One region of the Bradyrhizobium sp. USDA 4449 genome, then DNA from elsewhere that is predicted to be linked to it. Evidence: predicted binding sites of a transcription regulator. Region 1 holds the regulator's gene; each other region holds the start of a gene.
What was found. The regulator PhoB, encoded in region 1, activates phosphate uptake and scavenging genes when phosphate is short. The targets are predictions, from matches to a motif close to TGTCATNNANCTGTCAT.
Positions count from the first base shown of each region.

Region 1 (5,490 bases):
ATCGCCTCCGAATTCGCCGAGAGCGACGGGCTGCACCAGTCCGGCCTGATCCTGCTCGGCCTGCTGCTGTTCGTGCTGACGTTCTTCGTGCTCGCGGGCGCCCGGCTGATGCTGCTGCGTCTGGAAAGGAAGGCGGGGAAGTAACATGAACCGGATTTATGCACGCCGCCGCCGCAAGGACATCATCGTCCGCACGCTCTGCATCGCCGCCGCCGCCTTCGGCGTGACCTGGCTCGCGCTGATCCTGATGACGCTGCTTTACAACGGGTTGGCGGGCCTCAACCTCGAACTGTTCGTCGCCGACACGCCGCCGCCGGGCTCGACCGAAGGCGGCCTGCGCAACGCCATCGTGGGTTCGCTGATCATGACCGTGATCGGCGTCGGCATCGGCGCGCCGCTCGGCCTGTTCGCCGGCACCTATCTCGCCGAGTACGGTCGCAACGACAAGCTGACCTCGGTGATCCGCTTCATCAACGACATCCTGCTGTCGGCGCCCTCGATCATCATCGGCCTGTTCATCTATGGCGCCGTGGTGGTGCCGATGCGCGGCTTCTCGGCGATCGCAGGCTCGCTCGCTTTGGCCGTCATCGTGATCCCGGTGGTGCTGCGTACGACCGAGGACATGCTGCTGCTGGTGCCGAACGCGCTGCGCGAAGCGGCCTCGGCGCTCGGCCTGCCGCGCTCGCTGGTGATCAAGCGGATCGCCTATCGCGCGGCCCGCTCGGGTCTCATTACCGGCGTGCTGCTCGCGACCGCCCGTGTCGCCGGCGAGACCGCGCCATTGCTCTTCACCGCGCTGTCGAACCAGTTCTTCAGCCTCGGCCTGAACAAGACGATGGCGAACCTGCCCGTGACGATCAACAACTTCGTCCAGAGCCCCTATGCCTATTGGAAGCAACTCGCCTGGAGCGGTGCGCTGCTGATTACGTTGACCGTGCTTGCCCTGAACATTGGCGCGCGCATTCTTGGCGCCGAGAGGACCGCAAAATGAGTGACCTTTCCGTATCGATGAGCGCCTCCGGCGGGCTCCCGCATGCCCAGCAGCCGCTGCCCGAAGCTCCGGCGAAGGTGACGGTGCGCAATCTCAACTTCTATTACGGCGAGCACCACGCGCTGAAGAACATCAATCTGGCGCTCGGCACCAACCGCGTCACGGCCTTCATCGGCCCGTCGGGCTGCGGCAAGTCGACCCTGCTGCGCATCTTCAACCGGATGTACGACCTCTATCCCGGCCAGCGCGTCACCGGCCAGCTGATGCTCGACCAGACCAACATCCTCGATCCCGGGCTGGACCTCAATCTGTTGCGCGCGCGCGTCGGCATGGTGTTCCAGAAGCCGACGCCGTTTCCGATGACGATCTACGAGAACATCGCCTTCGGCATCCGTCTCTACGAGAAGATCCCGAAGTCCGAGATGGACGACCGCGTCGAGAAGGCGCTGCGCGGCGGCGCGCTGTGGAACGAGGTCAAGGACAAGCTCAATGCATCCGGCCTCTCGCTCTCCGGCGGCCAGCAGCAGCGTCTCTGCATCGCGCGCACCGTCGCCGTGCGGCCCGAGGTGATCCTGTTCGACGAGCCCTGCTCGGCGCTCGACCCGATCTCGACCGCCAAGGTCGAGGAGCTGATCCAGGAACTGTCCGAGAATTACACGATCGCGATCGTCACCCACAACATGCAGCAGGCGGCGCGCGTCTCCGACAAGACCGCCTTCATGTATCTCGGCGAGTTGATCGAGTTCGACGACACCAGCAAGATCTTCACGTCGCCGACCGACCGGCGCACGCAGGATTACATTACCGGCCGGTTCGGCTGAGGAGACAGGACATGGGTTCTGAACATACCGCAAAGGCTTTCGATACCGACCTCCAGGAGCTCACCCGGTCGGTCGCAGAAATGGGCGGCCTCGCCGAGCGGATGATCGTCGATTCCGTCGACGCGCTGATCCGTCGCGACGTCGCGCTCGGCCAGCGCGTGGTCATCACCGACGCCGAGATCGACGCGCTTCAAAGGCGGATCGAGGAGCACGCCGTGCTCACCATCGCCCGCCGCCAGCCGATGGCGATCGATCTGCGCGAGATCGTCGGCGCCATGCGCGTCGCGACCGATCTCGAGCGGATCGGCGACCTCGCCAAGAACATGGGCAAACGCGTCGCGGCGCTTGAGACGGATTTCCATCCGCTCAAGCTGTTCCGTGGCCTCGAGCACATGACCGACCTCGTGCAGCAACAGGTCAAGTCGGTGCTGGATGCCTATGCCGCGCATGATCTGCCGGCGGCGATGGTGGTGTGGAAGGGCGACGAGGAGGTCGACGCCATCTGCACCTCGCTGTTCCGCGAGCTCCTCACCTACATGATGGAGGATCCGCGCAACATCTCGTTCTGCATCCATCTGATGTTCTGCGCCAAGAACATCGAGCGGATCGGCGACCACGCCACCAACATTGCCGAGACCGTGTTCTACATGATCGAAGGCCAGGCCATCACCGACAAGCGACCGAAGGGCGACATGACGACCTTCGCAACCACCGTCCCCAACACCTGAATCCTCAAGGAGCGACGACCCCATGGGCGCACGCATTATGGTGGTTGAAGACGAAGAAGCTCTTACCGAGCTGCTTCGCTACAATCTCGAAGGCGACGGTTATGACGTCGAGACGGTGATGCGCGGCGACGACGCCGACACCCGTCTCAAGGAGCACATTCCCGATCTGATCGTGCTCGACTGGATGCTGCCGGGCCTGTCCGGTATCGAGCTGTGCCGCCGGTTGCGGACGCGGTCCGACACCAAGCAGCTGCCGATCATCATGCTCACCGCGCGCGGCGAGGAGAGCGAGCGGGTGCGCGGCCTCGCCACCGGCGCCGACGATTACATCGTCAAGCCGTTCTCCGTGCCTGAGCTGTTGGCGCGGGTGAAAGGACTGCTGCGGCGTGCAAGCCCCGAGCGGCTCGCAACCGTGCTGGCTTTCGGCGACATCGAGCTCGACCGCGAAAAGCGTCGCGTGGCGCGCTCGGGCCGGCCGATCGACCTCGGCCCGACCGAATATCGCCTGCTGGAGTTCTTCCTGGAGCATCCCGGCCGCGTGTTCTCGCGCGAGCAGCTGCTCGACAGCGTCTGGGGCCGCGACATCTATATCGACGAGCGGACCGTCGACGTGCATATCGGCCGCCTGCGCAAGCTCCTCAATCTCGGCCGCGAGCAGGACCCGATCCGCACCGTCCGTGGCGCCGGCTACGCGCTCGACGACCGCTTCGCGAAGGCCGAGCAGGCCTGAGCACGGTGACAAGCAAGCAAAATAAAAAGCGCGCCCTGGGGCGCGCTTTTTTATGTCTCGATCGCCGCGGCAGGTACCGGGACGCTGTCGTCTGGAGCCATGCTCAGCGCGGACCCGGCTTCGCCGGCGCGCGGCGACGATCGGCCGCCGGCTGATACGCGACCCGCGAGTGCTGGGCGCAATAGGGCAGGCCGGAGAGCGCCTTGCCGCCGCAGAAGAAGAAGTCCGCGCTCGAGGGATCGCCGACCGGCCAGTGGCAGGTGGCCTCGTTCAATTCGAGCAGCGACAGCCGCTGGCTCATCGGCACCACGTTGTCGAAGGTCACAGGTTCAGCCTCGACCTCGACCTCGAAGGCCTGGGCGAGTGCGGTGTTGCCCCGCGAGATCGGGCGGCTCACGCGCATCATGTGCTGCGCGGGACGCGCCTTGCGCGGCCGGGGAGCTGCCGAAGACGGGCTCTTGGCGCGGCCGGACAGGCCGAGCCTGTGCACCTTGCCGATCACGGCGTTGCGGGTGACATTCCCAAGCTCAGCGGCAATCTGGCTGGCCGAAAGTCCGGCCTCCCAGAGCTTTTTCAGCTGTTCGACGCGATCGTCGGACCAGGTCAAAACGGTCATGGCACCCTTTCCTTCACCGCGCGCCGCCATCTGCGGGGCCGCACGACGAATGCGTAAGCTTCGAAAAACCCGTGCCGCCAGAATCCCTTAAGGCTCGCCGGGCGCAATCAGACGCCCGAACGTTTACGCCGGTACAAGAGGACTTTTGGGATCAGAACCGCTGCACGAGATGTCGTATCTGACAAGCCGAACGCTACAATATGGCGTGACTCACGCGCAAGAGTCCGGCGACTCGCTTCCACATGTTCCGTGGCGAATATCCCGCAAAATCGCCACCGCAAGACTACGGATTCAGCATGTCGCGAGGCGTTCGGGCGGCATTGACACCCGTTTCACCAGGCCTAAAATGGTGACGCGTGCCGCCCTTAAAAGGCGGCACGTTTCGTTTTCAGGCTGGTCAATGGTGCGTTGCGCAATGCACGCCCACACCGTCCGCAACATTCAAGTGGCCGTCATGACTAACAGCGCAGCGCCGCATTTGCTCCCCGTTTTCGCCAGGGCCGATCTCGGTTTTGAGCGCGGTGAAGGCGTTTGGTTGATCGCAACCAATGGCGATCGGTATCTCGATTTCACCTCGGGCGTCGCCGTGAATGCGCTCGGACATGCCCATCCCGCGCTGGTCAAGGCGCTGCAGGAGCAGGCCACCAAGCTCTGGCACATGTCGAACCTGTTCCAGAGCCCGGATGGCGAGAAGCTCGCCGCGCGTCTGTGCAACGAGAGTTTTGCCGACTTCGTGTTCTTCTGTAATTCCGGCGCCGAGGCGCTGGAGGGCGTGATCAAGCTGGTCCGCCATCATCACTTCTCCAAGGGCCATCCCGAGCGCTATCGCATCGTCACCTTCGAAGGCGCTTTCCATGGCCGCACGCTGGCGACGCTGGCCGCGACCGGATCGGCAAAATATCTCGAAGGCTTCGGGCCGCCGATGGACGGTTTCGACCAGGTGCCGCATGGCGACATCGAGGCCGTGAAGAAGGCGATCGGGCCACACACCGCCGGCATCCTGATCGAGCCGATCCAGGGTGAGGGCGGCGTGCGCTCTGCGACACCGTCTTTCCTCAACGCGCTGCGTCAGCTCTGCGACGAGAAGGGCTTGCTGCTCGCCTTCGACGAAGTGCAGACCGGCATGGGCCGCACCGGCGACCTGTTTGCCCATCGGCGCACCGGCGTCACGCCTGACGTGATGTCGCTCGCCAAGGCGCTCGGCGGTGGCTTCCCGATCGGCGCGGTGCTGGCAACGGGGGATGCAGCCTCCGGCATGGGACCCGGCTCGCACGGCTCGACCTTCGGCGGCAATCCGCTGGCGATCGCAGCTGCAAACGCCGTGCTCGACGTCATGCTCAAGCCCGGCTTCTTCGACCACGTGCAGAAGATGTCGCTGCTCCTGAAGCAGAAACTCGCTTCCGTGATCGACCGTCACCCCGATATCCTCAGCGAAGTCCGCGGCGAGGGGCTCTTGATCGGCATCAAGGCCGTGGTGCCCTCAGGCGATCTGGTTGCGGCCTTGCGCAACGAAAAACTGCTCACCGTCGGCGCCGGCGACAATGTCGTACGCTTCCTGCCGCCGCTGATCGTCACCGAAGCCGAGATCGAGGACAGCGTCGCCA
Region 1 is NZ_JBSRYD010000001.1:1,475,266-1,480,755, reverse strand. It holds gene pstC (phosphate ABC transporter permease subunit PstC) at 1-144, shown strand, start outside; gene pstA (phosphate ABC transporter permease PstA) at 146-991, shown strand; gene pstB (phosphate ABC transporter ATP-binding protein PstB) at 988-1,812, shown strand; gene phoU (phosphate signaling complex protein PhoU) at 1,824-2,540, shown strand; gene phoB (phosphate regulon transcriptional regulator PhoB) at 2,563-3,270, shown strand; gene ACVIIW_RS07040 (GcrA family cell cycle regulator) at 3,374-3,886, opposite strand; gene ACVIIW_RS07035 (acetylornithine transaminase) at 4,341-5,490, shown strand, end outside.

Region 2 (5,490 bases), 5.6 Mb from region 1:
TTATCTCGGTCACCACGAGGAGGACTCACCCTCGGGGCGCGTGTTCGCACGGCAATGCCTGGGGGCGGGATCGACATTCTCGTTCGACATCGTCGGCGGCCAGGCGGCGGCGGAGAAATTCCTCAACGGCTTGCAGATCTTCAAGCTCGCCGTGAGCCTTGGCGGAACGGAGTCGCTCGCCAGCCTCCCGGCGACGATGACCCATTCCGGTGTCCCCGCCGATATCAGGCACAAGATCGGCGTGCTCGATTGCACCATCCGGCTGTCGATCGGCATCGAAAATCCATCCGACCTGATCGCCGACCTCGAGCACGCATTGAGCGCGGCCTGAGCTACGGCAGATTCAGAATAGAAGGGGCCGAGCGCTGCTCGCGCCCGGCCCTCGCCGATGCGATTGCTATGAACTTACTTGGTCACCTGGCCGCGGATTTCGCCGCCCGGATTTGCCGCCGTGTGGACGTTGACATAGAGCTTGCCGGCGAGGAGATCGGAGGCCTGCGCGTCGGTCAGCGTCGCCGAGCCTTCGACCGGGCTGTTCGCGGCGCCGGGGATCGGCACCATGACGCCGGCGTTCTTGCCAGGCTCGGCCGGACCGTGGAAATGAGCGGCGGTGGCGGGGCCGGAGAGCCCGGAATAGGTCAGCTTCCAGGAGAGCTTCTTGCTGGCGGCGTCATAGTCGATGTCAGCCGTGCCGGTACCGGCGCTGGCATTGGCGGGGACTTCGGACTTGCCGTCCAGCGTCGCCTTCAATTTCTCCGCGCTGGCCGAGCCTGCGAATGCGACGGCGGCTCCGAGTGCCAGCGTGGCAAAAAGGGCTTTGTTCATGGGTCTCTCCCTGTTGACGCCTGATTGCGGTCAACCTGCAAACAGTGCGATTGCAAGTTTATTCCCGGATTCCGATCGAACCATCTAAATTATTCGTGGCTGGAGCGGCTGCGGGTTGATCCGTAAATTCGCCGGAGCACGATGGGATCCGCAATGCTGCGACGAACAATTTATGTCATTCTCGTCACGACCGTTGCAGCTGTTGCCGCTTATTGGTGGCTGACCGCGCCGACTGCGCTGGCCTTGCCGGCGCCGACGCGCGGGCCCGATCTCGCCAACGGGCAGGAGCTGTTCAACGCCGGGGGCTGCTCGTCCTGCCATGCCGTGCCCAACCAGCCGGATCGTCTGCGGCTCGGTGGCGGCCTGGCGCTCGGCTCGCCGTTCGGCACGTTCTATGTCCCGAACATTTCGCCCGATCCCAATGACGGCATCGGACGCTGGAGCGAGGCCGATTTCGTCAATGCGGTGACACGCGGCATTTCGCCAGAGGGCACACACTACTATCCGGCGTTTCCCTACACGTCCTACCACATCGCTGATATTAACGACGTCCGCGATCTCTTCGCTTACCTGAAGACGCTGCCGCAGGTCTCGGGCCGGGTGCGCGACCATGATCTGCCGTTTCCGTTCAACATCCGCCGCAATGTCGGCATCTGGAAATGGCTGTTCATGGATGTCAGGCCGTTCGTGCCAGATCCGGCACGTTCAGCGCAATGGAATCGCGGCGCCTATCTCGTCAACGGCTTTGGCCATTGCGCCGAGTGCCACAGCCCGCGCAATGTTCTCGGCGGCGTCATCGGCTCGCAGCGCTTCGCCGGCGGCCCCAATCCCGAAGGCGAGGGCTGGGTGCCGAACATCACTCAGAAGGGCTTGGGCAGCTGGAGTGAGAGCGACATCGCCGACTTCCTCGAGACCGGCGACATGCCCGAGGGCGACAGCGCATCGGGCTCGATGCGGCCGGTGATCAAGAACCTCGCGCAGCTCAAGCCTGAGGACCGCGCGGCGATGGCCGCCTATCTGAAGTCGCTGCCGCCCGTCGATGGCCCGACGCCGCCCAAGCGCAGGGAAGGTGGCGGCTAGCTGGCGCCGAACGCCTTGAAGGTGATGATGGTGAGGGTGTCCTGGATGCCCGGCAGCACCTGCACCTTCTCGTTCACGAAGTGGCCGATGTCGGTGTCTTTGTCGACATAGAACTTCACCAGCAGATCGTATTGGCCTGCCGTGGAGTAGATCTCGGAGGCGATCTCGGCTTCGGCGAGCGCGTTGGCCACCGTATAGGACTGGCCGAGCTTGCATTTGATCTGGACGAAAAAAGGAACCATAGCAGTCACTCCGAAGGCCTGTTCCCGGCCAATAGGCCAAAACCGGCCCGATTTAGCAAGCCGCCAGCGGTCGCGACAAGTGCCACGAGGTCATCGGCGCCGCGAGATTCGGCGGCTTGCTGGGGCTGTGGGAGGGCGCTAGGACAGGCGATGGCCGAGTTTTGTTCAAGCAAGCGTGTCCCGCGATGACGACATCAGTGGCGCTCACCATCGCCGGTTCCGATTCGAGCGGCGGCGCCGGCATCCAGGCCGACCTGAAGACCTTTGCCGCACTCGGCGTCTACGGCACCTCCGCAATCACCGCGTTGACCGCGCAAAACACCAAAGGCGTCACCGGCATTCACCCGGTGCCCGCTGATTTCCTCACCGCGCAGATCGATGCGGTGTTCTCCGATCTTGACGTCGGCGCCGTCAAGATCGGCATGGTGGCGCAGGCAGGCAGCATCGATGCGATCGCCTCAGCGCTGTCGTACTGGAGGCCGCGCCATGTCGTGCTCGATCCCGTGATGGTCGCAAGTTCGGGCGATCGCTTGCTTGCCGCGGAGGCCGTCGAAGCGTTGCGCACGAAACTGATGCCGCTCGCGTCGGTGATCACGCCCAATCTGCCGGAGGCGGCTGCGCTGCTGGACGAGCCGGTCGCGCGAAGGGAGAGCGATGTCGAAAGCCAGGGGCGTCGCCTGCTTGGCCTCGGCTGCCGCGCCGTCCTGATCAAGGGCGGGCACGGCGAGGGAGCGGAGAGCACCGACTATCTGATCAGCGCCACCGCCATGATCGCGCTTGCTGCACCGCGCATCACGACCCGCAACACGCACGGCACCGGCTGCTCGCTATCCTCAGCGGTTGCGGCAGGTCTTGCCAAGGGCGAAGATCTCGAAACGGCCGTGCGCAATGCCAAGAGCTGGATCAGCGCGGCGATCGCTTCTGCCGACCGCTTCAGCGTCGGTCACGGCCACGGGCCGATCCATCATTTCCACCGATTTTACTGACGCTGATTTCGCGGCTCGCAAGCACCCGGCGGGACCATGGCTTCCCGGCATTTTGCGGGGCCCCATCGCGGGCCATGTCGCCTGTTTGTCGCATGCGGCTGATATTCGCGGGGAGGGCGAGGCAAGGTCCGATTCGTATCCGAGGGTGCCTCAAAGGTTCAATCGTCATCCCCCTGTCACGGGACATTGTTACAGGCTGTCGCATGGGAAGTTACGATGTGAGTGACGAAAGCCCGGAGCGGCGCTTTCGCACGTTGTTCATCTCCGACGTCCATCTCGGAGCCCGCGGCTCTCAAGCCGATCTTCTGCTGGACTTCCTGCGTTACCACGATGCCGACACGATCTATCTCGTCGGCGACATCGTGGATGGCTGGGCATTGAAATCGAGCTGGCATTGGCCGCAATCGCATAACGACCTCGTCCAGAAGCTGCTGCGCAAGGCGCGCAAGGGTGCCAAGGTCGTCTACGTGCCCGGCAATCACGACGAGTTCCTGCGCAACTATTACGGCACGCATTTCGGCGGCATCGACGTCGTCGAGAACACCGTCCACACCGGCGTGGACGGCAAGCGATATCTCGTCATCCACGGCGACATCTTCGACCTCGTGGTGCAGAACGCGCGCTGGCTCGCCCATCTCGGCGACAAGGCCTACGACTTCGCGATCCAGATGAATCGCTTCGTCAACTTCTTCCGCCGCATGTTCAAGGTGCCCTATTGGTCGCTGTCGCAATGGGCCAAGCAGAAGGTCAAGAACGCGGTCAACTATATCGGCGCGTTCGAGCAGGCGCTCGCCGCCGAAGCACGGCGCCACGACGCCGATGGCGTGATCTGCGGCCACATCCACTACGCCGTGATCCGCGACGAGAACGGCATCCGCTACATGAACTGCGGCGACTGGGTCGAGAGCTGCACTGCGCTGGTCGAGCACGACGACGGCCGTTTCGAGATCATCACCTGGGCGGATCACCTGCAGAAGCCGGCGGAAGTGCCGCAGGTGGCAGCCAGAGCTGCTTGATGAGAGCTGCCTGATGCGCATCCTGGTCGCGACCGACGCCTGGCACCCGCAAGTCAACGGTGTGGTTCGGACGCTGACCAAGCTCGCTGACGCCGCGAAGGCGCTTCAAGTCGAAGGTCTTGGCGTCGAGTTCACGTTCCTGACGCCGCAATCGTTCCGCACCTTTGCGATGCCGAGCTATCGCGACGTGCGGCTGGCGATGCCGCGCCCGGCGCGCATTGCGAAGCTGATCGAGGAAGCCCGGCCCGACAGCATCCACATCGCGACGGAAGGACCGATCGGCGTGATGGTCCGCCGCTATTGCCGCCAGCGCAAGCTGCCGTTCACGACCAGCTTCCACACCCGCTTCCCCGAATATGTCCGCGCCCGCGTGCCGGTTCCGGGCTCGCTGATCTGGCGGGCGCTGCGCCGCTTCCACGGCCCGAGCCGGGCCGTGATGGCGGCGACGCCAGCGCTGGCCCGCGAACTCGGCGAGCGCGGTTTCGACAATGTCGTGCTGTGGCCACGCGGCGTCGATACGCATCTGTTCCACCCCCGCGCCATCGATCTTTGCCTGCCGGCCCCCGTCTTCCTTTCGGTCGGCCGCGTCGCGGTGGAGAAGAATCTCGAGGCGTTCCTCGATCTCGATCTGCCCGGCACCAAGGTCATCGTCGGCGACGGCCCGGCGCGCAACGCGCTGGAAGAGGCCTATCCCGATGCAATTTTCCTGGGCGAAAAGCACGGGGAGGAGCTGGCCGACATCTATGCGGCGGCCGATGTCTTCGTGTTTCCGAGCAAGACCGACACGTTCGGCCTGGTCCTGCTCGAGGCGCTCGCGAGCGGACTGCCGGTCGCGGCGTTCCCGGTGAAGGGGCCCCGCGACGTCATCGGCGATGCACCTGTCGGCGCGCTGGAGGATGATCTGCGTGACGCCTGCCTTGCGGCGCTCGACATCTCCAGGCAGGCCTGCGTCGAATTCGCCGCCGCCTATACCTGGGAGGCCTCGGCGCGGGCTTTTGTCGAGCGCATCCGCGCCGTTGGCGCCGTGCTGCCTGGCCGGGCTGGAGCGGAACGGCCGCGGTTCGTCGCCTGAGCGCAGAGGATCCTCGCCCGGAGGTGTCTTGCCCGCGGCTCGTCCGCCGCGATAAAATCACGCCATGTCCGAACAGCCCCTTCCGGTCGGCCCCGCCGATATCGACGCCGCAGCGCGCGTGCTCGCGCCCTTCGCCGTCCGCACCCCGTTGTTGTCCTTGCCCGTGCTCAACGAGCGCGTGGGTGCAAAAGTTTTCCTGAAGCCGGAGATGCTCCAGCGCACCGGCTCCTTCAAATTCCGCGGCGCCTTCAACAAGGTGTTCTCGATCC
Region 2 is NZ_JBSRYD010000001.1:7,060,789-7,066,278, reverse strand. It holds gene ACVIIW_RS33355 (cystathionine gamma-synthase family protein) at 1-331, shown strand, start outside; gene ACVIIW_RS33350 (CHRD domain-containing protein) at 406-825, opposite strand; gene ACVIIW_RS33345 (c-type cytochrome) at 979-1,905, shown strand; gene ACVIIW_RS33340 (Lrp/AsnC ligand binding domain-containing protein) at 1,902-2,147, opposite strand; gene thiD (bifunctional hydroxymethylpyrimidine kinase/phosphomethylpyrimidine kinase) at 2,333-3,133, shown strand; gene ACVIIW_RS33330 (UDP-2,3-diacylglucosamine diphosphatase) at 3,337-4,149, shown strand; gene ACVIIW_RS33325 (glycosyltransferase family 4 protein) at 4,163-5,221, shown strand; gene ACVIIW_RS33320 (threonine/serine dehydratase) at 5,286-5,490, shown strand, end outside.
Region 2: a site for PhoB is predicted at 3,297-3,313, ahead of ACVIIW_RS33330 (UDP-2,3-diacylglucosamine diphosphatase). Genes of this name have one in related genera too.

Region 3 (5,490 bases), 5.0 Mb from region 1:
CCGGGCGCAAGGGTGGGTTAGCCGCAGGCGTAACCCACCCCACCCCAACGACATGTCCTACCACCCCTCCAGCACGATCTTGCCGCGCGACTTGCCGCTCTCCAGCAGCGCATGCGCGCGCTTGAGATTGGCTGCGTTGATCGTGCCGAAGGTCTGGTCGAGCGTGGTGCGCAGAACGCCCTTGTCGATGAGATCGGCGACGTCGTTCAGCAGATGATGCTGCGCGATCATGTCGGGTGTCTGGAATGAGGAGCGCGTGAACATCGATTCCCAGTGCACCGAGATCGCCTTGCCCTTGAACGTGCTCATGGTGAATTCCGGCGGATCGTCGATCAGGCCGAACCGGCCCTGCGGCGCCATGAACTCGGCGATCGACTTGTAGTGCTGGTCGGTGAAGGTGAGGCTCGCCACCAGCGCGACCGGCGGCACCTTGAGCTCTTCGATCTGCTCCTTCATCGGCTTGCCGTGATCGATCACCGCATGCGCGCCGAGATCGAGGCACCATTTCTGCGACTCCGGCCGCGTTGCAGTCGCAACCACGGTAAGGCCGGTGAGACGGCGTGCCAGCTGGATCAGGATCGAGCCGACACCGCCGGCGCCGCCGGTGATCAAGAGCGTTCGCGGATCGACGCTCTTGCCGGGCACCGCGCCGAGACGATCGAACAGCAATTCCCAGGCGGTGATGGAGGTGAGGGGAAGCGCGGCGGCCTGCGCGAACGACAGCGACTTCGGCTTGTTGCCGACGATGCGCTCGTCGACCAGATGGAATTCGGAATTGGTGCCCTGGCGCAGGATCGAGCCGGCGTAAAACACCTCGTCGCCCGGCTTGAACAGCCTGACCTCGGGGCCGACGGCGTCGACCACGCCGGCCGCATCATAGCCGAGAATTTTGGTCTCGCCCTCCGGCGGGGCGGCGCGCTTGCGCACCTTGTAATCCACAGGATTGGCCGAGATCGCCTTCACGGCGACGCGGATGTCGCGTCCCCTGGGCTCCGGCTTTGCGGTTTCGAAATCGATCAGCGCATCCTGATCCTCGATCGGTAGCGACTTCCTGTAGCCGACGGCCTTCATGGCTTGTCTCCATCAGATGGCGTATTCGCCTGCCGCTCTAACTGTCGCCCCGGCTTCAATTTGGCAAGTACTGTAAATTCGGGGATATAGTGCCCGTTTGGATACTATCGGGGAAATAAGCATGAAACGGCGCGATTTTGCCCGTCGTCCCGGCTGCTCGGTCGAGGCGACGCTGGACCTGATCGATGGCAAATGGAAGGGCGTGATCCTCTATCACCTCCAGAGCGGCACAAGGCGCTTCGGCGAATTGCGACGCATGATGCCCAGCGTCACCCAGCGCATGCTGACCAAGCAGCTTCGCGCACTGGAGGAGGACCAGCTCGTCATCCGCAAGGTCTATGCCGAAGTCCCGCCGCGGGTGGAGTATTGCCTTTCCGAGCTCGGCGAGAGCCTGCGGCCGGTGATCGACATCCTGAAAGCCTGGGGCGAGAGCCACCAGCAGCGGCTCGCCTGCGCGCCGCCGCCGGTCGCGGCGAACAAGCCGAAGCGGGCGGCGTGATCGTCCGGGAGCAGCTCGCGCCGCTCCCGGACGAGATCGTCTCAGAATGCGAACTGCGTACGCATCGCCACGGCGTCGAAGCCCGAGCCCGTATTCGCGAACGCGCTCGGCGGCAGCGTCTGCTTGGAGACGGTGCCGTGCAGGTAGTCGAGCATGAACCGGACGTTGCCGTTGACGTACCAGTTGAGCGCCAGCGTGTAGACGTTCTGGCGTCCGCCCGCGACGCCGTTGGCGCTCGCAAGCTGATCGTTGAGGTCGATCGTCGAGAAGCGTCCCGCGATTTCCCATGCGCCCCAGCCGCCGCCATCGAGCGAGAACGGGTGCGCCGGCTTGACGCCGTTATAGGCCGCGTTTGCCGCATTGTAAGTCCGACCCTCTCCGGTCAGCACGTAGCCGGCTTGCGCATAGCCGCCCTGGAACTTCAGGCTCGGCGCGCCGACCAGCGGCACGCCGGTATTGGCGGTGCGGTCGACGTTGTACCAGAAGTACTCACCCTGGACGATGAACGAACCGTAGGTCGCAGCCGCTTCGACGCTGTAGACTTGGGCGCCCGAGACATTTGCGATCGCCCCCGTCGACACCAGCGTCGTCGGGTCGAGCCGCAATTCCGGACGATCGCTCAGCGTGACGGTCTGCGTATTGGCGATGAGGTTGCGCGGCGGCTGGATCAGCCATTGTGCGTCAGCACCGATATGCACCGAGTAGTCCTTGCCGCTGATGGGATTGCCGGCAACGCGCGCCACCGCGCCGTATTGCTCGCTCGTGCCCGCCGGCGCCGCGCTCGAAGCGGAGTGGATGGCGCCCGTCGAAGGTCCGGTGACATAGCCGCCGATCCAGAGCTGATCGTCGAACCAGCGCGTGCCGGCTGCCGAGCGGAAATCTCCGGCGGCGATGTTGGTGGCGATCACGCCGGCCGAGGCGCGCTCCATGAACATGATGTCGTTGGAACTCGTGGCCTCGTCCATGGTGTAGGGCAGGTCCATGATGCCGGCTTCGACGGCCATGCGGCCGCCGAACGGTTTTAGTCCGGTGTAGCTGAGATAGGCGTTCTCGACGCCGGAGACCCCGCCACCGGGCAGCGATCCCGGCGCTGCGCCGCCGAACCCGTCCGACGAGCCGCCGAAATCATAGACAAGCGCGAAGTTCCAGTCGTCGAAGAATTTGCCGGCGAGGCCGATGCGCGCGCGGCGGACGTTCTCGCCGCTGTCCAGCCTCTGCGGCACGGTGGCCGCCGTGTTGGGACGATAGTCGTAACCGCCGACGTCCCAATGCACGCGGCCGGTGATCGCGACGCAGTTCGCTTGATCGGCGGTGCAAATGGTCGGCCGGTTGTTCGGCATGGTCACGATCACGCCGGCCGTTGGGGGGGCGCCTTTGACCGGGAATGCCGCATTGGCGTTGGCGACGACGGCCTTCGCCTCCGAGCGCGCTTCGGCTTTGGCCTCGGCCTTCGCTTCGGCCCTGGTCTTTGCTGCTGCCGCCGTGTTCGCCGCGGTCTGGTTCTGCAGCTTGTCGAGCTTCCGCTCCAGCAACTTCAGTTGCTGCTTCAGGAGCGCGATCTCCTGTTCGCTGTTGCTTGCCGATTGGGCCTGGGCCTGCGAGGCCGCCAGCGCGCCGGCGAGACCAATCGCCGTGGCCGCTATTCTTGTCCTGCTCATGTCGTGACTCCATCCTTTGACGAACTTCCCCAAGTCGAGAACGCGAGAGCCTAAGACTGATCGATGACTGCCCCGCGACGGTGAACGCCGGTTGCCCAGTTCCCATTGACGCCGATTCGCCGCAGCCGAATCTGCCCAGCACGAGCATGCAAGCTGACGCACATCATGCCAATCCACCAAGCCAAGCAAATTGCGATTTCGCACGCGAGGCTTGTATGCCCGTGACGCCGGGCGAGGACTGAATATTGCCGTCGGGCGCCCTTCTATTGGGAGACGAACGCGCCTATATTCCGGCGTCTTTTCCGAGAGGTAGGAATGTTTCGAGCGAACTGGACCGCCGTCGTCACGGCTCTGTGCATAGCCTTTTCGGCCCACTTCAATCCGGCTGCCGCGCAGGACCGTCGCGTTCCGTCCTCGCCAGCCGAACTGCGGCTGTCCTATGCGCCGATCGTGCAGCGGGTGCAGCCTGCGGTCGTCAACGTCTATGCCGCCAAGGTGGTGCAGAACCGCAATCCGCTGCTGGACGACCCGATTTTCCGCCGTTTCTTCGGCGGCGGCGAGCAGCAGGAGCAGGTGCAGCGCTCGCTGGGTTCGGGCGTGATCGTCGATTCCTCCGGACTCATCGTCACCAACGTCCACGTCATCGAAGGCGCCGACCAGGTGAAGGTGTCGCTGGCGGACAAGCGCGAGTTCGAGGCGGAGATCGTGCTGAAGGATTCCCGCAGCGATCTTGCGGTGTTGCGCCTGAAGGACACCAAGGAAAAATTTCCGGCGCTCGAATTCACCAATTCGGACGAGCTGATGGTCGGCGACGTCGTGCTCGCGATCGGCAATCCCTTCGGCGTCGGTCAGACCGTGACCCACGGCATCATCTCGGCGCTGGCGCGCACGCAGGTCGGCATCACCGACTACCAGTTCTTCATCCAGACCGACGCTGCGATCAATCCCGGCAATTCCGGCGGTGCGCTGGTCGACATGAACGGCCGGCTTGCCGGCATCAACACCGCGATCTACTCGCGCTCGGGCGGCTCGCAGGGCATCGGCTTTGCGATTCCCGCCAACATGGCGCGCGTCGTCGTCGCCTCCGCCAAGAGCGGCGGCACGGCCGTGAAGCGGCCTTGGCTCGGCGCGAAGCTGCAGGCGGTGACGGCAGAGATCGCCGAGAGCCTCGGCCTGCGCTCGCCGACCGGTGCGCTGGTCGCGAGCGTCGTCCCCAACGGCCCCGCGGCGCGGGCCGGGTTGAAATCCTCCGACCTCATCACCGGAATCGATGGCCAGGCCGTAGACGACCCCAACGCGTTCGACTACCGCTTCGCCACCCGTCCGCTCGGCGGCACCGCGCAGATCGACGTGCAGCGCGGCAGCAAGCCGCTCAAGCTGACGATCGCGCTCGAGACGGCGCCGGACAGCGGCCGTAATGAACTCGTCATCACCACGCGTTCGCCGTTCCAGGGTGCAAGGATCTCCACCATCACGCCGGCGGTGGCCGACGAGCTGCATCTCGATGCCGACACCGAGGGCGTCGTCGTCACCGACATCGGCGATGGCACGGCTGCGCAAAATGTCGGCTTCCAGAAGGGCGACATCATCCTGTCCGTGAACAGCCAGAAGATCGCCAGGACCAGCGACCTCGAGAAGGCCGCGAAGGAGCAGCCGCGACTCTGGCGCATTGCGCTGGTGCGCGGCGGCCAGCAGATCAACGTCACGCTGGGCGGATGAGTCCGAAGCGACCACGGGAGACCCCAACTCTCTTCGCCGCGGCGGGGCTCGATCAAGAAGCGCCGCATCCGCTGCCTGACAGGCTGCGGCCGCGTGCACTGTCGGAGGTCGTCGGCCAGGATCACATCCTCGGCCCCGACGGCGCGCTGACGCGCATGCTGGAGACGCGCACGCTGGGATCGTTGGTGTTCTGGGGCCCGCCCGGCACCGGCAAGACCACGGTGGCCCGGCTGCTCGCGGACGCGACGGACCTGCATTTCGAGCAGATCTCGGCGGTGTTCTCCGGCGTTGCCGATCTGAAGAAGGCCTTCGACGCCGCGCGGGCTCGCCGCGAGATGGGCAAGGGTACGCTGCTGTTCGTCGACGAGGTGCATCGCTTCAACCGCGCGCAGCAGGATTCGTTTCTGCCGGTCATGGAAGACGGCACGGTGGTGATGGTCGGCGCCACCACCGAGAACCCGTCATTCGAACTCAACGCGGCGTTGCTCTCTCGCGCGCGCGTCCTGGTATTTCGCGCGCTCGATGCCGATGCGATCGAAAAGT
Region 3 is NZ_JBSRYD010000001.1:6,459,238-6,464,727, reverse strand. It holds gene ACVIIW_RS30330 (zinc-binding alcohol dehydrogenase family protein) at 58-1,071, opposite strand; gene ACVIIW_RS30325 (winged helix-turn-helix transcriptional regulator) at 1,193-1,570, shown strand; gene ACVIIW_RS30320 (OprO/OprP family phosphate-selective porin) at 1,612-3,228, opposite strand; gene ACVIIW_RS30315 (DegQ family serine endoprotease) at 3,544-4,947, shown strand; gene ACVIIW_RS30310 (replication-associated recombination protein A) at 4,944-5,490, shown strand, end outside.
Region 3: a site for PhoB is predicted at 3,281-3,297, ahead of ACVIIW_RS30320 (OprO/OprP family phosphate-selective porin). Genes of this name have one in related genera too.

Region 4 (5,490 bases), 1.5 Mb from region 1:
ACCGTGGCACGCCGGGTCAGGAACAGGCGCAGGCCGTCTTTGGTGGAGATCGGATGCTCCTCGGTAATCATCCCGCGCTTCTTGATCGCGGCCTCGTCGCGCGCGATGATCAGCTTGGCTTCCTTGGCATTGAAGATGTCGGAAGCAGTCAGGCCCGTGGCTTCCTCGCGCCTGCGATTGAGGATCGTCTCGGCGCTGCGGTTGGCGAGCAGGTAGCGGCCATCCCTGACCTGCTCGACGATCAGCGCGACCGGAATGTTGTCGACCACGAGCTCGAGGAACTTCTTGGTGCTCTCCAGCTCCATCGACAGCGATTGCCGATCGGTGATGTCCTCGAACACCAGCAGCAGGAATTCCGGCTTGTTGCTCTCGTTGCGGACCACGATCCGGATCGAGGCCACCTTGCGCGGGGCATGGTCGCGTTCGACCTCGACCTCGAACTCGTTGCGATATTGTCCCTCGGGGGCCAGCAGGGCAGCGCGGTCGGTCGCCTCGATGCTCTCGGCCGATTTTGGACCGAACAGCTCGCGCGCGTTCTTGCCGACGACGTGGTCGCGCGAAAAGCCCCAGAACCGCTCATAGGCCCTGTTGGCAAAGATGTAGCGACCGTCCTCGATGTTCTTCGCGGCCACGCAGGCCGGCACGTTGTCCAGCACCGTTTCGAGGAATTGCTTGGTCGAGGCGAGCTGCCGCGACAGCTTGCGTTGCTCGCTGACATCGAGATGGGTCGCCACCGATCCGCCATTGGGCAGGATGAAATATTTGACCAGGATGGCGCGGCCGTCAGGCAGTTCGGTGATGAGGCCGTTGGGGCTTGCCGCCTTCTCGTAGAAGTCCTCGTCGGAGATGCCAAGGACGCCGCGCTTGCGCCTGAGCTCGAGAATGTCGTAGCCGGTCATGCCGGTCCACAGGTCCGAGCGCGTCAGACCGTAGATGTCGAGATAGCGGTCATTGCAGAAGATGATGCGCCGCTGCGCATCCGTCATCACCACGCCCTGATTGAGATTGTTCATGGCGGAGGACACGAAGGCGTTGCGCCGCAACTGCGAACGCCTGCTTCGGCGCAGCGCCGAATGGATCCAGAGCGCGATCGCGACCAGGAACGCGCAGATGACAATGCCGCCGATGAGGGCTTCCCAGATCAGATTGGGGTCGAGATCGCCAAAATGGCTCGGCGGCGCGAAACTGTCCGCGAGGGCACGCGAAGGCGCCACCGCGCTGGTCAGGCACACGACGGCCTGCACAGCAATCGGAAGCATGCTGCCTTCCTGCCAGTTCTTCTCAGCCATCAGCCACCCGCGATTTCAACTGCGGATTGTCTGGCTTCAGCGGTTTGGATCGGGTAAACGCCTGTACGCCCAACAGAAAAATGTGACGCGAAATACGGCAATTGCCCTGACATGATAAATGTTTTCTTAACGGAAAATGCCCGCCCGGCGCGTTTCCCAGGCAATCCGACGTCGTCGGCACCCTCAGCAGGACTTCTGCATCACCATGGATAGGGTCGAGTGCGTCGTCATCGGAGCCGGCGTGATCGGGCTCGCGGTGGCCCGGAAGCTGGCCCAGGCCGGGCGCGAGGTGATCGTGCTCGAAGAAGCCGAGGCCATCGGCACCATCACCTCTTCACGCAACAGCGAGGTGATCCATGCCGGGATCTACTACCGTGCCGGAAGCTGGATGGCCCGCATGTGCGTCGCCGGCAAGCAAGCGCTCTATCGCTACTGCGGCGAGCGCGGTATCCCGCACAAGAATTGCGGCAAGCTGATCGTCGCGACCAATGCCAAGGAAACCGAGAAGCTGCAGTCGATCAAGGCCCATGCCGAGGCCAACGGCGTCCTCGACTTGCAGCTGCTATCGGGCGAGGCGGCGCGCGCGCTGGAGCCGGCGCTGGCCTGCGATGCCGCACTGCTCTCGCCATCGACCGGAATCATCGACAGCCATTCCTACATGCTCTCGCTGCGCGGCGAGGCCGAGGAAGCAGGCGCGGCCTTTGCGTTTCACACGCCGCTGATCCGCGCCAAGGCGGAGGCCGGAATGATCGAGATCGAAGCCGGCGGCGAAGCGCCGATGACGTTGCAATGCGGCCTGCTCGTGAACGCCGCCGGGCTCTCGGCGACATCAGTGGCGCGCCACATCGACGGCATGCCGGTCGATCGGATTCCGCCTGCTTATCTCGCCAAAGGAAATTACTTCAGCTGCAATGCGCGCGCACCGTTCTCGCATCTGATCTATCCGGTGCCCGAGCCCGGCGGGCTTGGCGTACATCTGACGCTGGACATGGCAGGACAGGCGCGCTTCGGCCCCGACGTCGAATGGATCGAGACGATCGACTATGAAGTCGATCCGTCGCGCGCCGAGCGCTTCTATCCGGCAATCCGCAAATATTGGCCGACGCTTCCCGATGGCGCGCTGATGCCGAGCTATTCGGGCATCCGCCCGAAGATCGTGCCGCCGGCGGTCGCTACGCAGGATTTCCTGATGCAGGGTCCGCGGGACCACGGGGTCGCAGGCCTGGTCAATCTGTTCGGCATCGAATCGCCGGGACTGACGTCGTCGCTCGCGATCGCGGACCACGTCGCCGAGCTGACGGACATCTAGGCTGACGGACATCTAGGGAGCATTTTCGAGCGAAGCGCGGACCGGGTCGCGTCACGAAAACGCGTCCAAACAAACAAGCTGCGCGACGATCATCGCGCAGCGCGCGCATCCTGCCGCAGGGATGAGCACAAACGCGCTGATCCCTGCGTGAAAGGATGCGATTAAGCTCTACACTGTTACAGGGGTTACTAGTGAAGCGTATCGCCAGTGTTCTTCAGACGTTCGATCTGGTCCTTGACCAGCAACTTCCGGCGCTTCAACTCAACAATTTGCAGGTCGTCTGTTGAAAGGTGCACGAGAGCCTCGTGCAATTCGTTCTCGAGAATTTTATGCTTCCGTTCCAATTCAACCAGATGTGCCTGAATTGTCATTCGAAACCTCCTCGGTAGGGGTGAACCTTGGATTCGATCCGGACGAGGGACTCTACATCACCGATTCGTTCTGTCGATGGGTATCCGTCGTCGCGCCGTCATTTTTGAAAATTCATATGTAACGAACCGTGAGTAAGGAACCACGAGACGAAAAATCCATGATATCAATGTGCTCGCGCGACACTGCTTCCGAATCGTTGAAATATCTTGAGATGGAGCGGTGCGTGGAGGTGCAGATCGCTTGCGATCACGCCGCGCAAGGACGATAATTTCCACAGGGCATCCACAGCCTTGATCTCAAGCCTATCGGTTTTCGGCCACCGCAGACATGACCCATGAAGACGAGCGTGAGCTCGAAACCGAGCTCACCCGGTTGCAGCAGGAACACCGAGATCTCGATGCGGCGATCGATGCACTGCATCAATCGCCCGCCCCCGACCTGTTGCGGTTACAGCGGTTGAAGAAGCGCAAGCTGTTGTTGCGCGACCGTATCGCCTTCATCGAAGACCAGATCACGCCGGACATCATCGCCTGATCCACAGCGGCTGCGGAAGTGCGGAGTCGAATCCGCTTGACTCAAAAAGAACAAAATAAGAACATTTGTCCCGGCCCCAATATGCCGGAAACACCCAAGGACAACCCGCAAGGACACCGCAGATGCCAGTCCCCGCCCCTCTCGACAACGGCCACTATGAACAAGCCTGTGATCAGGCGATCGCGATGTGCGACGGCAATCTGCGCAGCACCATCAAGGCGCTGATCATGGCCAACGAATATCTGGAAGCCGAACTGGAGGAATTGCAGGCAGCGATTTCGGCCGGCTGCATTCCGGAATCCTCGCGTAGCAGAAGCAGCGCGGCCTGAACCTCGAGGCGCACCATTGGAGCAACGCCATGTCTGATGTGACCTACTACGTTGCAATGCCGTTCCTGATTGATGCCGACGGATCGCCTGTCGCGGGCGCCGCCGAGGAATGCCAGAGCCCGACGGCCGCCTTACGGCGCGCAGAGGCTCTGGCGCACGGTCCCGGCCATATCGGCGCGGTCGCGTTCAGTCGCAGCGGCGATCCGATGACCGGTGAATTCGGTGACGCCACGCTGCTGCGCAAATTCGGCAACGTGCCGGAAGATCTCGCGACCCTTTAATTTAGCTGTTGACGAGCCTGATCCGCGGCTCGTGACGCCGGTGCGCCTTGCGCACATACATGGCGGCATCGGCCTCCTCCAGCGCGCGGGTGGCATCGGACTGCGCACCGAGCAGCGCGACACCGGCAGAAGCGCCGGCCATCACCTGCTGGCCACGAAAGGTGAATGACAAATCGTCGATCGCCTGTTCGAGGATAACAGCCTTCGCCTTCGCATCGGCCTCGCCGAGATTCCACAACAGCAGGGCAAACTCGTCGCCACCAAGGCGGCCGACCACGTCGGAGGCGCGGATCTGCCGGGTCAGCGTCGTGGCGATCGCCTTCAGCACCTCGTCGCCGGCGGCATGGCCGAAGGAATCGTTGATCGGCTTCAGCCGGTCGACGTCGAGCACGATCAGCGCGCCGCTGGCGCGGTAGCGCCTCATGTAGGCGACGGCGCGTTGGAGCTCGCGCTCAAAGCCGCGCCGGTTGGGAATATCGAGCAGGAAGTCGGTGTCGGCCGCAGCTTCGAGTTCGGCGACGCGGCGCAGCGCCTGCGTCAGCTTGATCCGCAGGCCGCGGATGGTCGCCTTGCTGATGTCCGCGCCGGCTGTGGCCGCGCGAGACGGCGCGGAGGGCCTGGCCCGCTTGGGAGCAGTTTTGGTTCGGCTCCCGCCGGTTTTCCGGCCCTTTTTGGCCTTCGCAGCGGTCGCCCTTTTTGGTTTCTTCATGGGCTTCCTGCTCAATGAAGGCTTGCGGGGATTCACCAAGTCAGGATAGTGCATTCCCTTCTCCTTGCCACCGCCTTGCGAGCCGCCGGCCGGAACCGTTAATCTGGCCTATCTTTCTGTTTTCCGAGCATAATTGACGTCATGACCGCGCCGATCGCCATCATCATGGGAAGCCAGTCGGACTGGGAGACGATGCGGCACGCCGCCGACACGCTCGCCGCGCTTGGCGTCGCCTCCGACAATCGCATCGTTTCGGCACACCGCACCCCCGACCGGCTGTTCGGCTTTGCCAAAGGCGCCAAGGCTGCAGGTTTCAAGGTCATCATCGCCGGCGCCGGGGGCGCCGCGCATCTGCCGGGCATGACCGCGGCGCTGACGGAACTGCCGGTGTTCGGCGTTCCCGTGGAGTCCAGGACGCTCAAGGGTGTCGATTCGCTCTATTCGATCGTCCAAATGCCCGCCGGCATTCCGGTCGGCACGCTCGCGATCGGCAAGGCCGGCGCGATCAACGCGGCGCTGCTCGCGGCATCCGTGCTGGCACTGTCCGATCCGGCCCTGTCCGATCGCCTCGCCGCCTGGCGCAAGGCGCAGACCGAGGCGATCGCCGAGCGCCCGGAGGACAAGGCGTGACTGACGCAAAGCAGGTGAAGCTGAACCCCGGCGACAC
Region 4 is NZ_JBSRYD010000001.1:3,023,482-3,028,971, reverse strand. It holds gene ACVIIW_RS14375 (sensor domain-containing protein) at 1-1,289, opposite strand, end outside; gene ACVIIW_RS14370 (NAD(P)/FAD-dependent oxidoreductase) at 1,495-2,598, shown strand; gene ACVIIW_RS14365 (YdcH family protein) at 2,787-2,969, opposite strand; gene ACVIIW_RS14360 (YdcH family protein) at 3,298-3,504, shown strand; gene ACVIIW_RS14355 (hypothetical protein) at 3,627-3,833, shown strand; gene ACVIIW_RS14350 (hypothetical protein) at 3,863-4,114, shown strand; gene ACVIIW_RS14345 (GGDEF domain-containing protein) at 4,116-4,823, opposite strand; gene purE (5-(carboxyamino)imidazole ribonucleotide mutase) at 4,965-5,453, shown strand; gene ACVIIW_RS14335 (5-(carboxyamino)imidazole ribonucleotide synthase) at 5,450-5,490, shown strand, end outside.
Region 4: a site for PhoB is predicted at 3,055-3,071, ahead of ACVIIW_RS14365 (YdcH family protein). Genes of this name have one in related genera too.